Regions from separate parts of the Gracilibacillus salinarum genome, predicted to be linked through region 1. Evidence: riboswitches for the same ligand, from Rfam matches in the RefSeq annotation. Region 1 holds a riboswitch; each other region holds the start of a gene.
What was found. Region 1 has a riboswitch for thiamine pyrophosphate ahead of MUN87_RS19005 (3-oxoacyl-ACP reductase). Riboswitches for the same ligand answer to the same signal wherever they lie in the genome.

Region 1 (4,217 bases):
TCGTAGTAATTTTCTCTACTATTTTAAGCACCATGAACAGACTTTAGGTGGCATGTCCTATGAACTATTCGATGAGACTTATGACCTCGATCAGGCTTTACATCAGTTAACTGAGCTTGAAGACTTATTCAGGAAAGGGATCATCCCTTTGGATATCGAAAACATACTAACACTAATGATCTCTTTCGAACCATTGGTTGCGTTTATCACGGCCGATACATAATAAAAAATTATCCCCTCATATGCATTTTTAGACTAATACCAGCATCTCACCCCTTAACTAGTAGAGTCATTTTATTATGCCAACCCTAAATGTTCACGAAAGGTATGACCTTCATATTTTTCTCTGAAAATACCTCTTTTTTGCATTTCAGGAACGATAAGTTCAACAAAGTCCTCTAAACTACCAGGTAATGTAGGAGGCATAAGATTAAATCCATCAGCCACACCTGCTTCAAACCAGACTTCCATCTGATCCACAATTTCGTCGGGTGTGCCTATCAGCGTGTGATGTCCACCACCTGCATTTAGATATCCTAATAATTCTCTTACTGTAGGTTGTTTATCATTAATAATTTCTAGTATCGTTTCGTAACGTCCAACTGGGCCAGTAAATTCTTCTACTGGGGGTAATGGAGGTACTTCTTTATCAATTTCCCAATTAGAACAGTCTTGTTGAATAAAGAAACTCAACTGTTTTAAGGCTGTTTCAAGAGGTAATTGCTCATCTAATGCTGCTTTTTTGGCTAGCGCTTCTTCATGAGTACGGCCTACATAGGTTACTAAGCCTGGAAATACTTTGATATGTCTATCGCTGTCTTCGCTATGTTTAACTTGTTCATCTAATCTTTCACGAAATTTTTTGGCTTGGTTTAAGTTCCACGATACGGAATAGACTGCATCGGCATATTTTGCAGCTAATGCAACGCCTTGTTTCGATGCCCCTGCCTGCATGGATACTGGTTTGCCTTGCGGACTTTTTGGCGTAGTGGATGGTCCATTCACTGTGAAATAAGTACCCTCGTGATGAAAAGGCTGAATGTTTGAAGGATTTATCAATTTTCTTTCTTCTCGATGATGTAGAAACTCCTTACTGTCCCATGAAAGAAATAACTTATTCATTAAAGCAGCGAATTCATCTGCCTTTTCATAGCGTTTGTCATGAGAAGGTAGTTCTTCCATACTATGATTTAATGCCTCTAAATCAGTCATTGACGTTACGAGATTCCAACCAACACGTCCTTTTGTAATATGGTCTAAACTTAATAGTTGTCGTGAAGCTGTAAAAGGATTAGAAAAAGTACTTGAAATTGTTGTGACTAATCCCACATGATTTGTCACTTGAGAAATAGCAGTTAAATTGACTACTGGATCAAACCAAAATGCTGGCATATCACTAGAATCTTTCGCTTTAAATGACTGATTATCAGCAAAGAATACTGCGTCAAAATACCCCTTTTCCGCTATTTGTGATAAAGATTGGTAATAAGAAATGTCGCCAATCCGTTCAACGCTTGAATCTGGCATTAACCAAGCTGCTTGGTGGTGTCCACAACCATACAGCAAAACTCCTAAGTGTAGCTGCTTTCCTTTTGTCTTTGTCATTTTTTTCACACCTCCAAATAGAGCATTATTAATTGACTTGCATACTCCTTATTTTAAAGATTAAGCAATTAGTTCATTGTCAAACCGCCATCAACTGTGAAATTCTGACCTGTAATACCGTCCGCATTTACCGAAGATAAATAAGCAACCATATTGGCTACATCTTGAGGTGTGGTCACCTTCTTCAATGGCGTTGATTGAGCAATTAAATCGAATACTTCTGGAGTTGTAGCAGCACTGGCGTCAGTCGTTTTTAATAATCCACCTGAAACGACATTCGCTTTTATACCATATAGTCCTAATTCAGAAGCGATATTACGTGTGAATCCTATTAATCCAGCTTTAGCTGTTGTATATTCGTGGTAGGGTACAACTGGATTTTGGTATAGATTAGTACCGATATTGATAATACTTCCATTTTTTCGTTCAATGAATTGAGGTATGACGCTTTGAACTACATTAAATGCTGCTTTTAACGTACCATCTAGGTGTTTTTGATAATCCTCCCAAGTGAGTTCTGTAAAGGTTTTCTGTTTGTTTGGATCGAATTTGAAATCTACTAATGCATTGTTAACTACAACATCTATTTGACCAAAATATTCTGTTGCTTTATTTATCAATTTATCTACTTCTTTACGATCTGTTACATCAGCTTGAATTGCAATCGCATTCTTTTCACCAATCTCAGAAACTAGCTTCTCAGCAGCATCTTTGCTTTGATAATAATTGATAACCACTTGAAAACCTTGTTGTGCCAACGTCTTTACAATGGTTGCTCCTAAACCTCTACTGCTACCTGTTACTAATACGCTTCTACTCATCATAACAACTCCTGTATTTTTAATTTTGATGAAACTTAAATAAAAAAAATACGCAACCTTCCCATAGGAAAATTGCGTAAAACTAAATAACTACATATTAAGCATAAAGAACAGTCGCTCTTTAAGTATGTATTAGAGTTTACACTTTCCTACGCTAGTTTCAACTAGTTCAGGTTCAAAGGGTTTGAGGTAATACTCATCTCAGTTAAATAACACCCCTAGTGCATATATTAAATTATTTTTAATAGTATCGTTTAAAGAAATTTATGTCAAGGTAATATGACTTGTTCATGTTATTCTTCACATATTTTATTATTCCCCTGCTCTTTATAGCACTACTACTCTCATCAAGGTTCGGTCTGTTGAAACCGTGAACAGTGCAACGTCTGCTCAGAATCATTTTGACTTCCTCTTTTTGTGATATCCGGTACTGATAAGCTTTGGTCGTATTGATATATCTCCCGCCACACATAATAAGAAAGAAAGGAGGGTTTACTTTGAAAAGCAAAGGTGTCGGCGAAAAAATTGAAGAAACGACAGAGAACCTAATGAAAAAAGGCGTCCCTGCAAGAACAGCAGCATTTGCCTCATCCATGGGCTATCTTAGGCACTTGAAAAAGAAATAACTGTCACACAAAAAGGAGCAAAATCTTTTGCTCCTTTTCCTTCCACTAATTCGGGTCATTTTTTACCCTCTGATTGAGAACGATAATGCTCAAATCCCTTTTCCGTGGCATAAGTCTTAAAGACCCTATGATACCGCCTCGTAACGTCCTCACTCCTCCCAATTCCACAACTCAACTTCTCCTAGCTGTTCACCCTGAACAAAGTCAGCCTCCTGCAATGTTAATAATTCTTTTGCAGGACCTGTTACAACAGCCCCATATACAGAAAAACCTTCTTCTTCAAGATATTGATATCTTTCCTCTAAATGGCCGAGACGCAGGAAATCCTGATAATAACTTTCAGGCTTTTCAAGAAGGTCGCCCATGTTCTTTAACATCAGCTGCTTGCTATCCTCTAGTGAACCTTCATCTAACCAGGTAATCCAGAGTGACTGATGATAGTTTTCATCATGATCCATACCGCCTGTTAAACCAATTACATCGGATAACATCATTAAATTGCTTCCACCAGTCCAGCCATAGGGATCATAATTAACGAACTCCCCGGTATACAAAGGCATCCATAATACGCGAAGATCATAATCAGCTAATGATTGTATCAGCTGCTCAGCTTTCATAAAATCTGTAGTGGAAAAAGCTAACTCGCCCACTGTTCCTTCAGGCAGCTTCTCCAATGTTCCCCACACATTTGGTGAAGTATTAGCCTTTAACTTTCCTCCTGAACGTGGGTCTTCAGGTAGCGAAAAGGAAAATTCACTTAATTTCTTTTGACCTGGATATTTATAAGTAATGGTTGAATAACTGCTGGACAGTCGTTTCGTTATTTGCGCCTCACCAATTACAAGATCTTCTGTCCCAACCTTTTTCAATACATTATAGGACAAACTTTTTGTTCCGAAAGCTGACAGGTCTTCTTCCTTTATCTCAAAATCACCTCGCACATTGGGTACTGTCCATTCAAGCGCAAGACTGGAATAATACATATTTTCTTTTCCAATCGCTGATTTATCAAATACTATATTCGTAACCATCATATAAAACGCATAAATAAAAAACACAGCTATTAATGTCAGAATAAACCGAAATGCAAGCGTGAATTTTGAGTTTCTTAGCATTTGTTTTTCTGTCATCGTTCCATCCTTACTTTTTCGTTCATACAGCCATC
Region 2 (4,217 bases), 1.8 Mb from region 1:
CCCACTTCATCTGGCTTGTCCTGCTTTATCATTTGTTCCATGTAAGGCTGGTCGATTTTTAGAGTAGTACGATTCCCGTTAACCGGATGTACTTCATAAAAAATCTGATGGTCCCTGGCTAACTGAATCACACGGTCAATAACTTCTGTCGATAAATGGTGCTGACGTAATAACTCCTCGTCCAAATACGTAATCATGCCATTCGCCGTAACAATGCCATCAAGTTCTACATTACCTTCCGTAATATCTAGTACTTCTTTATAAGCGCGTCCTGTGACAATAAATACTTTGACCCCAAGCTGCCGAATTTGTTCGATCACGTTTTTCGTATTTTGCTCCAATTGATTATGGTTGTTCAAAATCGTTCCGTCCATATCCAGACAGACAGCTTTTATCTCATTCATGTGATTGTCCCCTTTCATATAACAACGAAAATAGTATAACATATGAGGTTGGCAGATAAATAATTTGTGATTTTTCCGTGGTGTTAATAGAGGATACTCATATAGACAGCTTTTACGTTTCTTCTTAAATTTGTCCTCTAGAACCCGCTCCAACCATTAGAAAAACCGAGCATAATCCGCCCACATAAATGATATACAACTTCCTATAATATGGATTATGTTAACTGGAACTGTCTGACACGTAGTTAATTTTGATAGTTTTCATCTGCTTAGCAAAGCTCCGGAAATAGGCTCCGCGTCCTGTGGGCACGGCTTCAGCTAATTTATGAAAGAAAATGCTTTTCTTTCATAAATGGATCATCAGCTCGCGCTGATTCCACGGGAGTCTCCGCCTATTTCCTACGCTTGAGGGAAGTGCTACAACATATGGAACAGCTAAAAGCAGTGGATCTAGGCATTATGTTATTCATTCAATTGCTGTTATATATATACAGTGATCAATATGCTATGTCTTACAAAAGTTGTAGAGACCACATCCTAGCGTAGGCCAACCACGGAGACTCCCGCGGGATTGTGCAGGTGCTGGAGATCCACTTTGTGAAGCGTTATTCTTCACAAAGTTAGCTCCAGCCGTGCCCCGCAGGACGCGAAGTGGTTGGCCGAAGCGGCATCATACCACACATAATATTTCAAAATAACCACTAAGCTGTTAGTTAACATAATCCATATTATAGGAACCCCTCTACATCTTCTTTATCGGAGGACGATGACGATGCAGGATGTCGCCATTTCCTGGGCGCTAGACTTGGCTGTTCCTGTCAAAAAGTGTACGAAACCTTTAAATATTAGGCTATCCTAACGTTAAATAAAAACCACACGCATTATTGCTATATGCGTGTGGTGATATTTTATTTATTATTCGTTTCCAATGGCGTTAAGTTTGCTTCGATTTCTTCTCGTTTATCCGCTAAAAAAGGTGGCAATGCCAAGGATTCGCCTAATGCTTCCATATTCTCATCGGTTGCAAATCCCGGTCCATCTGTTGCCAATTCAATCAAAATTCCATTTGGTTCACGGAAATATAACGATTGAAAATAGTAACGATCAACAATTCCTGAGTTTGGTAATCTTTTCTGACGAATCACATCTCGCCATGCTTCTAGTTCCTCTACATCTTCAACACGAAAAGCAACGTGATGTACACTGCCGCGGCCAGGCCGTTCTTTTTGTAATCCTGGTCGAACTTCTACATGAACTTCAGCTCCCGTTCCGCCTTCTCCTGTAGCAAAAACGTTGATTTCACGACCATCTAAAAGGGAATAACTACCTTCATGACGGAACCCCAGCACTTCCGTAAGCACCTTTTTTGTTGGAGTTAAGTCTGGGATGGTAAAGTGAACGGGACCTAATCCAATCACAGCTTTCTCCGCTTTCACTCCATTTCCGTCCCAGGGAACACCGCCAGCAACTCCTGTATTCTTTTCATCAGAAACCAATGTCAATCTTTGCCCTTCATGATCTTGAAAAGGTAACACCTGGCGACCAAATTGTTCACTGATCCCATCATGGACGATATCATACTGATCAAAGCGATCCTGCCAATAGGCTAACGCTTGACCACTTGCCACACGTAATGAGGTAGTCGAGATACTATTGTTACCAGTATAAGTGTGTCCCGCATTATTTATTTCAAAAAAGGTTAAATCGGTTCCCGGACTTCCCTTTTCATCTGCATAAAATAAATGGTACATGCTCGTGTCATCTTGATTGACCGTCTTTTTTACAAGTCGCATTCCTAAAATAGTTGTGTAGAAATTGAAGTTATCTTGCGCGTTGGCAGTGATCGCGGAAACATGGTGAATTCCTTTTAATTGCATGATGCATTCCTCCATTTCTTTACAATTAGTATACCGTGATTTTATCTCGAATTCAAGATAGTTATCTTATTGACTTTTTTCTATTTTTTGATAAAATTTTTGTTAATGACATAAGTGTGATCACTACTAGGGGTGCCTATGAGCATAGGCTGAGAGAAAAGCGCGCATAAGCTTTTTAACTCTAAGAACCTGATCTGGTTTATACCAGCGTAGGGAAGTAGCTATATACTTGATACGTATAGCCAGGTTCTTTATTAGAATCTGGCTTTTTTATTTTCCTTCAGCTGTGATCCCTTATGATAACAAAAGGAGGAAAAATATGAATCGTACATTATTATTAACCACAATGGCTGTATTTATCGCCATCGGGACACTTGGTTCGCAATTTCTTTGGTTTCCGACAGGTATTGCCAAAGCATACCCTGTTCAGCACGCGGTGAATGTGATGGCAGCGGTAACGTTAGGTCCTATCCCAGCAGTTACCATTGCCTTTATGATTGGTTTACTTCGAAATTTATTAGGGCTTGGTACATTGCTTGCTTTTCCAGGTGGAATGGTCGGAGCTTTACTGGCAGGTTATTTATATCGATGGACGAATAAACGCACATTCGCTGGTATAGGTGAAATGGTCGGGACAGGCGTCCTTGGCTCTCTGCTTTCTGTACCGTATGCTAAAGTATTGATGGGATCATCTGTTGGCGCATTCGCATTTTTGCCAGGATTCCTTGTCAGCAGTGTAACCGGGGCTATCATTAGACTATTTATTATATCAAGAGTAAAAGACGCCCCACTCATGCGTCAAAGTGTATCAAACAGATAAAGAATACTTGGTTGAATCAATGCTTTATTTGTTTAGAAAAATGAGATACTTTATGCTTTAAGAAAAACCGGGCATAACCCGCCCGGTCCTAACTGACTTAATTAATAAACAACTTCCTATAATATGGATTATGTCAACAAAGGCTGTATTGCAAAATGCTCATTTTGATATAGTTTATCTGCTTAGCAAAGCTCCGGAAATAGGCTCCGCGTCCTGTGGGGTCGGGTTCAGCCTCCTCGCGAGCAAAAATCGCTCACTGCGGGGTCTTCACACACGACTGATCCCACGGGAGTCTTCGCCTATTTCCTACGCTTAAGGGAAGTGCTACAACGGATGTAACAGTGAAAAGCAGCAGTTCTAGGCATTATCCATATTAAAGATGAGGTATAGACACTAAAGGATACCGCTCAAAATACTAGCTGTATTATTAGTTGTAGAGCAAAGCCATAGCGTAGGCCAACCACGTAGACTCCCGCGGGACAGGCAGGCGCTGAAGATCCACTTTGTGAAGTGCCCTTCTTCACAAAGTTAGCTTCAGCCGTGCCCCGCAGGACGCGAAGTGGTTGGACGGAGCGGTATTCTATCACATAAAAAATCTCAATATGGATACTTGGCTAGTAATGCTTAGTTTACATAATCCATATTATAGGAACTCTAATCATGTTCCATATGATTACTGATGTGACCTCACTTATATATTTTCAGGCTGATAATAAAAAACGATCGCACTCATTGCGATCGTTTTTTAAATTATCTATTTTACCGTTTACTAAACGTATCAGGATCTGGCCCAACACGCTCATCCTTATTCATATCATGGATCAGCTTCATCTCTGCATCTGTCAGTTCAAAATCAAACACATCCGCATTATCATGTATACGATGCTGTTTGACAGATTTCGGAATCGTCACAACACCTTGCTGTAAATCCCAACGGAGGATGACTTGTGCCGTTGACTTACCATGGCGTTTTGCGATATCCGTCAAAGTCGGATCGTCCAGTACTTTCCCTTGTTTAAGCGGAGACCAAGCTTCTAATTGGATATTGTGTTCTTTGCAATAATCATGTAAATTGCGTTGCTGCAAGTGTGGATGATATTCAACCTGGTTCACCAT
Region 3 (4,217 bases), 2.0 Mb from region 1:
TGATGCAATTCTGCCCCCAACATAACATTTTCTAAAACCGTTCGCCATGGGAATAAGGATGATGTCTGCGGCATATAACTAATCGAACCTTTTTGACCGTTTATTTCCTGATCATCTAAACGGATGCTTCCTTGATCAGGTAAATACAGCCCGCCAATCAAATGAAAAATGGTACTTTTTCCGCTCCCGGAAGGTCCTAACAGCGACACAAACTCACCATTTCCAACTTTCAGATTGACATCAGTAAGCACTGGTTGTGACTGAAACTTCTTACTTATGTTGACTAATTCTAACGTAGTCATGATGACTCCCCCTTAGATGGACGCCATTTTAAAATTATTTTTTCTAAGCCAATAATAATCGAAAAGAAAATAAAACATAATAACATGATGATAAATATAGCTACAAAAACTCGATCTGTTCTAAACGAAGAAGATGCCAATGTCATATATACACCAATTCCCTTATTGGCACCAAGCCACTCAGAAATCACTGCTCCCATCACACTATAAGTAGCGGATATTTTTAAACCAGAAAAAATCTGCGGAACAGCGTGTGGTAATTCTAATTTGGTAAACACTTGTTTTTTGGTCGCACCAGCCATTTTCATATAATGGATCAATTCAGCATCCGTTTGGTTAAATCCATCCAATGTGGAAACAGCAATGGGAAAAAAGCAAACTAATGTAATAATCAACAATTTTGGTGTAATGCCAAAACCAAACCAAATTACAAGAAGTGGAGCAAGAACAATGATTGGTATATTTTGTGACAAGATCAACAATGGATATACCGCTTCTCTTACCCTTGGCAATACATGAAGCAGCATTGCTATTATCAGACCACATAAGGTACCTATAATAAATCCACCAGTTGTGAGACTTACCGTTGCCCAAACATGCTGTTGAAAATTCGCCCATCCTTGGATAGCTTCTGTAATTATTTCTGTTGGTGCAGGCAGAATCCAGCTAGGTATTTGTAATAACCTGCTGGAACCTTCCCAAATCAGTAGAATACTAATAATCATAATTACTGGTAATGATACCTTTCTCCACATAAAACCTACCTCAATTTTTTATGGCCACTTTCAAGTGTTTTATGGCCACTTTTTGTACTTTTATGGTCACTTTTGCTTATTTTATGGCCACTTATAAGACTTTTATGGCCACTTCCGTCCATTTTATGGCCACTTTCAACTTTATCGATATTTTTTCGTTAATTCTGTCATGGATGCCTTACGATCCTGTCGCGAATAAATTTTGACTTGCGAGATTACGCTGGGACAATTTAACTGATGCATGCGCTGATTCATTTTTTCAATGACAGCAAACAATTCAGATAACTCCCCTTCCATCGTTGTTTCTAATGGTCCAACATGGTAATTAACTCCCGATTGATCGATTACAGCAATTGCTTCGTCTACATAGGGAATAGAGTCTTCTCCATTCAGGGTTTTCGGTATCATTTGAACACTTACTAATGCTTCTGCCATATTTAATCCTCCTATTCAGGTAAAAATTCATTGGTAAAGGCTGCTTCTGCGTCTAGTTCTCGATCGAGCAAATCATTCTCATACATGAAATCAGCATAGTTCTGCCATACGTCTTGTGATTGTTCACCCCATTGAGCAGCATCATCTTGATACTTTGGAGACAACCATTGCTGACTGGCATGTACTAACTCTTCATCAAGATCAGGTACTTCCTCAATTAAAATATCGGCAGCTTCGTCCGGGTTATCGATTGTGAATTGATAACCTTTGCTTACAGCTGCTATGAATTTTTTAATCGTTTCCGGATTCTTCTCTATCATATTTTCATTGGTTGTAATAACTGGTGTATAGTAATCCAGCTTCTCCGAATAATCAGTTAAGTAAAGCATATTTAACTCTTTGCCGCGCAATTCTGCTTCGATACCTGTCCAGCCATAGTAAATCCAGGCAAAATCGACATCTCTTTCGACCGCCGTAAAGAAATCAGTATTCCCCATATTGACGATGTCAACATCCTCTACCGATGCATCTTCCTGTTTCATTAATGAATCAATTACAGCAGACTCTACGGGCGCTCCCCAGCCACCGTAAGTTTTCCCGGCAAAGTCGGCTGGTGACGTAATTTCTTTATCAACCGGGGAAGCAAAGCCTGATGTATTATGCTGGATCACGGCTGCGATGGATACTAATGGGATATCCTGGACTCTTGCCTCTGTGACAGACTCCTGGTAGCTTATGCCAAATTCAGCTTTTCCTGAAGCAACTGTTTGATCTGCACCTGCTTCACCTGGCATTACAATTTCTACATTTAATCCTTGTTCTTCGAAATACCCTTTCGATTCGGCAACATATAATCCAGTGTGGTTAGTATTAGGTGTCCAGTCTAAGACAAGTGTTACCTCCTCCATTTTATCTGAGGAGCTGTTTTCTTCTCCACACCCCACCAACACGATACACACTGCAAGTAGTGCGACCATTATTTTTTTCATAAAAAATCCCCCTTTTTCTTTTTCTGGGGGAACATACAAGAAACACCCTAGACTCGAAAGCCTAGGGTGCATATAGATTCGGTTATCTTATATGTTCCCTACGCTGGTACTAACCAGATCAGGTTCTAAGGGTCAAGCAACTAACGGCAACTTTCTCAACCGGCAACACCGGTCCCCCTACATGTCCTATTTATTTTTTCCATCCTCTACTTTGACATAATTCTGTCATTTCATCAAGTTTTATTTACTATTCTGGATTTCAGTGTCGAGTTAACACTTTAAAAAATGATAACTCTAAAGATAACGGGCATATCCTTGCTTTACCTGTACAAACGTATTAAAAAGACGAATCTCTATAAACATAGAAATTCGTCTTTAGGTTATACATTATCCGTGAATCTTCGTTGCGACTTCGACAACACGTTTAGCTTGATGCTTCACTGCATCTTCTACATCCTCGACAAAATCACCATCTGGTGTATGTGTGACACTGTTTCCATAAGGATTTCCACCTGAAGTAAAGGCTGATTGATCTGTATACCCTGGTGGCACAATAATAGCTCCCCAGTGCATCATCGATGTATAAAAATTCAACAACGTTGCTTCTTGACCACCGTGCGGGTTAGATGCAGAAGACATCGCACTTACCACTTTATTAGCTGTCTTACCAGCGGCCCATAAACCACCTTGTGAATCAATAAATTGCTTCATTTGTGATGGCACACCACCGAATCGAGTTGGCATGCTGAAAATAATTGCATCTGCCCACTCAATATCATCAGAGCTTGCTTCTGGAACATGCTCGGTATCTTGCAGGTGTTGCTCCCACTTCGAATTTGATGCAATTGCAGGCTTTGGAGCTGTTTCTTGTGCACGAACAACTCTTACTTCTGCTCCGGCTTCCTTTATTGCGTCTGCTGCCCAATTCGCCAGCTGATAATTAGTACCTGTTGAACTATAATAAATAACTGCTACTTTAACCACTTCTCTACTTCCCTTCTCGATGTATTGATTCCATTTGAAATTTTCCCAGATTCATGTGGAATTATACAATATCTTGATTCTGAGATAATTAGAATCTTAACACGGTTAAATCTTCTGTAGCAAATGGTTAGCTCAAGTTAGATCTAATTACACGATAGCAAAAACTTTTCGAGCATTATCATATAAAAAGAATCGTTGCCCTTATTCAACTTTTATTCCTGCTTCGATGAATGTGTTATAACGAAGCAGATTACCATCCTTATAAAAATCAAAACGAATGGTTGTTTTTTCTCCTTTTAACACCAATTCGCCTGCCGGTGCCATCTTCGTCATGATCATAGCTGATTTTGGAGTGCCTGTTCTAATTTGCTCGATCACTTCATTGATTTTTTCCTCGTCTTCGCTCTTCAGAATATGTTGGTCACCTACGATTATTTCCAGACTTTGATAAGTTTGCTCTGGAACAATCACCTTCTCATATGGCACCTCAAACGATAGATCTTCTTGCTGTTCACAATTCGTAAAGTCAAAGCTGATGTTATTTTCTTCTGTTAACGTATTCTCCATTTGCTTACAAGTAAAACTGTTCCATTTATCACCTGTACCAGTATAGCTGTCTTGTCGACTATCACTCGAAATATTAAATTCACTGCCATTATAAGAAATATTATAAAAAATCGGATCACCTTCTGTCGTATAACGAATGAAGCGTAAGTGACTGACTTGCTGGTCTTGAACCGCTTGTTTGAATG

Region 2: linked by a shared signal. The riboswitch ahead of thiW (energy coupling factor transporter S component ThiW) and the one ahead of MUN87_RS19005 (3-oxoacyl-ACP reductase) in region 1 are both predicted to bind thiamine pyrophosphate.
Region 3: linked by a shared signal. The riboswitch ahead of MUN87_RS05930 (ABC transporter substrate-binding protein) and the one ahead of MUN87_RS19005 (3-oxoacyl-ACP reductase) in region 1 are both predicted to bind thiamine pyrophosphate.

What each region holds. Positions count from the first base shown of each region.
Region 1 is NZ_CP095071.1:4,025,651-4,029,867, reverse strand. It holds gene MUN87_RS19015 (hypothetical protein) at 53-223, shown strand; gene MUN87_RS19010 (LLM class flavin-dependent oxidoreductase) at 298-1,605, opposite strand; gene MUN87_RS19005 (3-oxoacyl-ACP reductase) at 1,674-2,426, opposite strand; TPP riboswitch at 2,556-2,656, opposite strand; gene MUN87_RS22345 (hypothetical protein) at 2,924-3,052, shown strand; gene MUN87_RS19000 (anti-sigma factor) at 3,202-4,182, opposite strand; partial or broken gene MUN87_RS18995 (phosphoribulokinase) at 4,216-4,217, opposite strand, start outside.
Region 2 is NZ_CP095071.1:2,259,880-2,264,096, forward strand. It holds gene MUN87_RS10425 (HAD family hydrolase) at 1-404, opposite strand, end outside; gene MUN87_RS10430 (ring-cleaving dioxygenase) at 1,313-2,281, opposite strand; TPP riboswitch at 2,400-2,514, shown strand; gene thiW (energy coupling factor transporter S component ThiW) at 2,601-3,101, shown strand; gene MUN87_RS10440 (aldo/keto reductase) at 3,861-4,217, opposite strand, start outside.
Region 3 is NZ_CP095071.1:1,212,977-1,217,193, forward strand. It holds gene MUN87_RS05915 (ABC transporter ATP-binding protein) at 1-302, opposite strand, end outside; gene MUN87_RS05920 (ABC transporter permease) at 299-1,057, opposite strand; gene MUN87_RS05925 (MTH1187 family thiamine-binding protein) at 1,199-1,492, opposite strand; gene MUN87_RS05930 (ABC transporter substrate-binding protein) at 1,504-2,481, opposite strand; TPP riboswitch at 2,560-2,670, opposite strand; gene wrbA (NAD(P)H:quinone oxidoreductase) at 2,869-3,465, opposite strand; gene MUN87_RS05940 (DUF4362 domain-containing protein) at 3,667-4,217, opposite strand, start outside.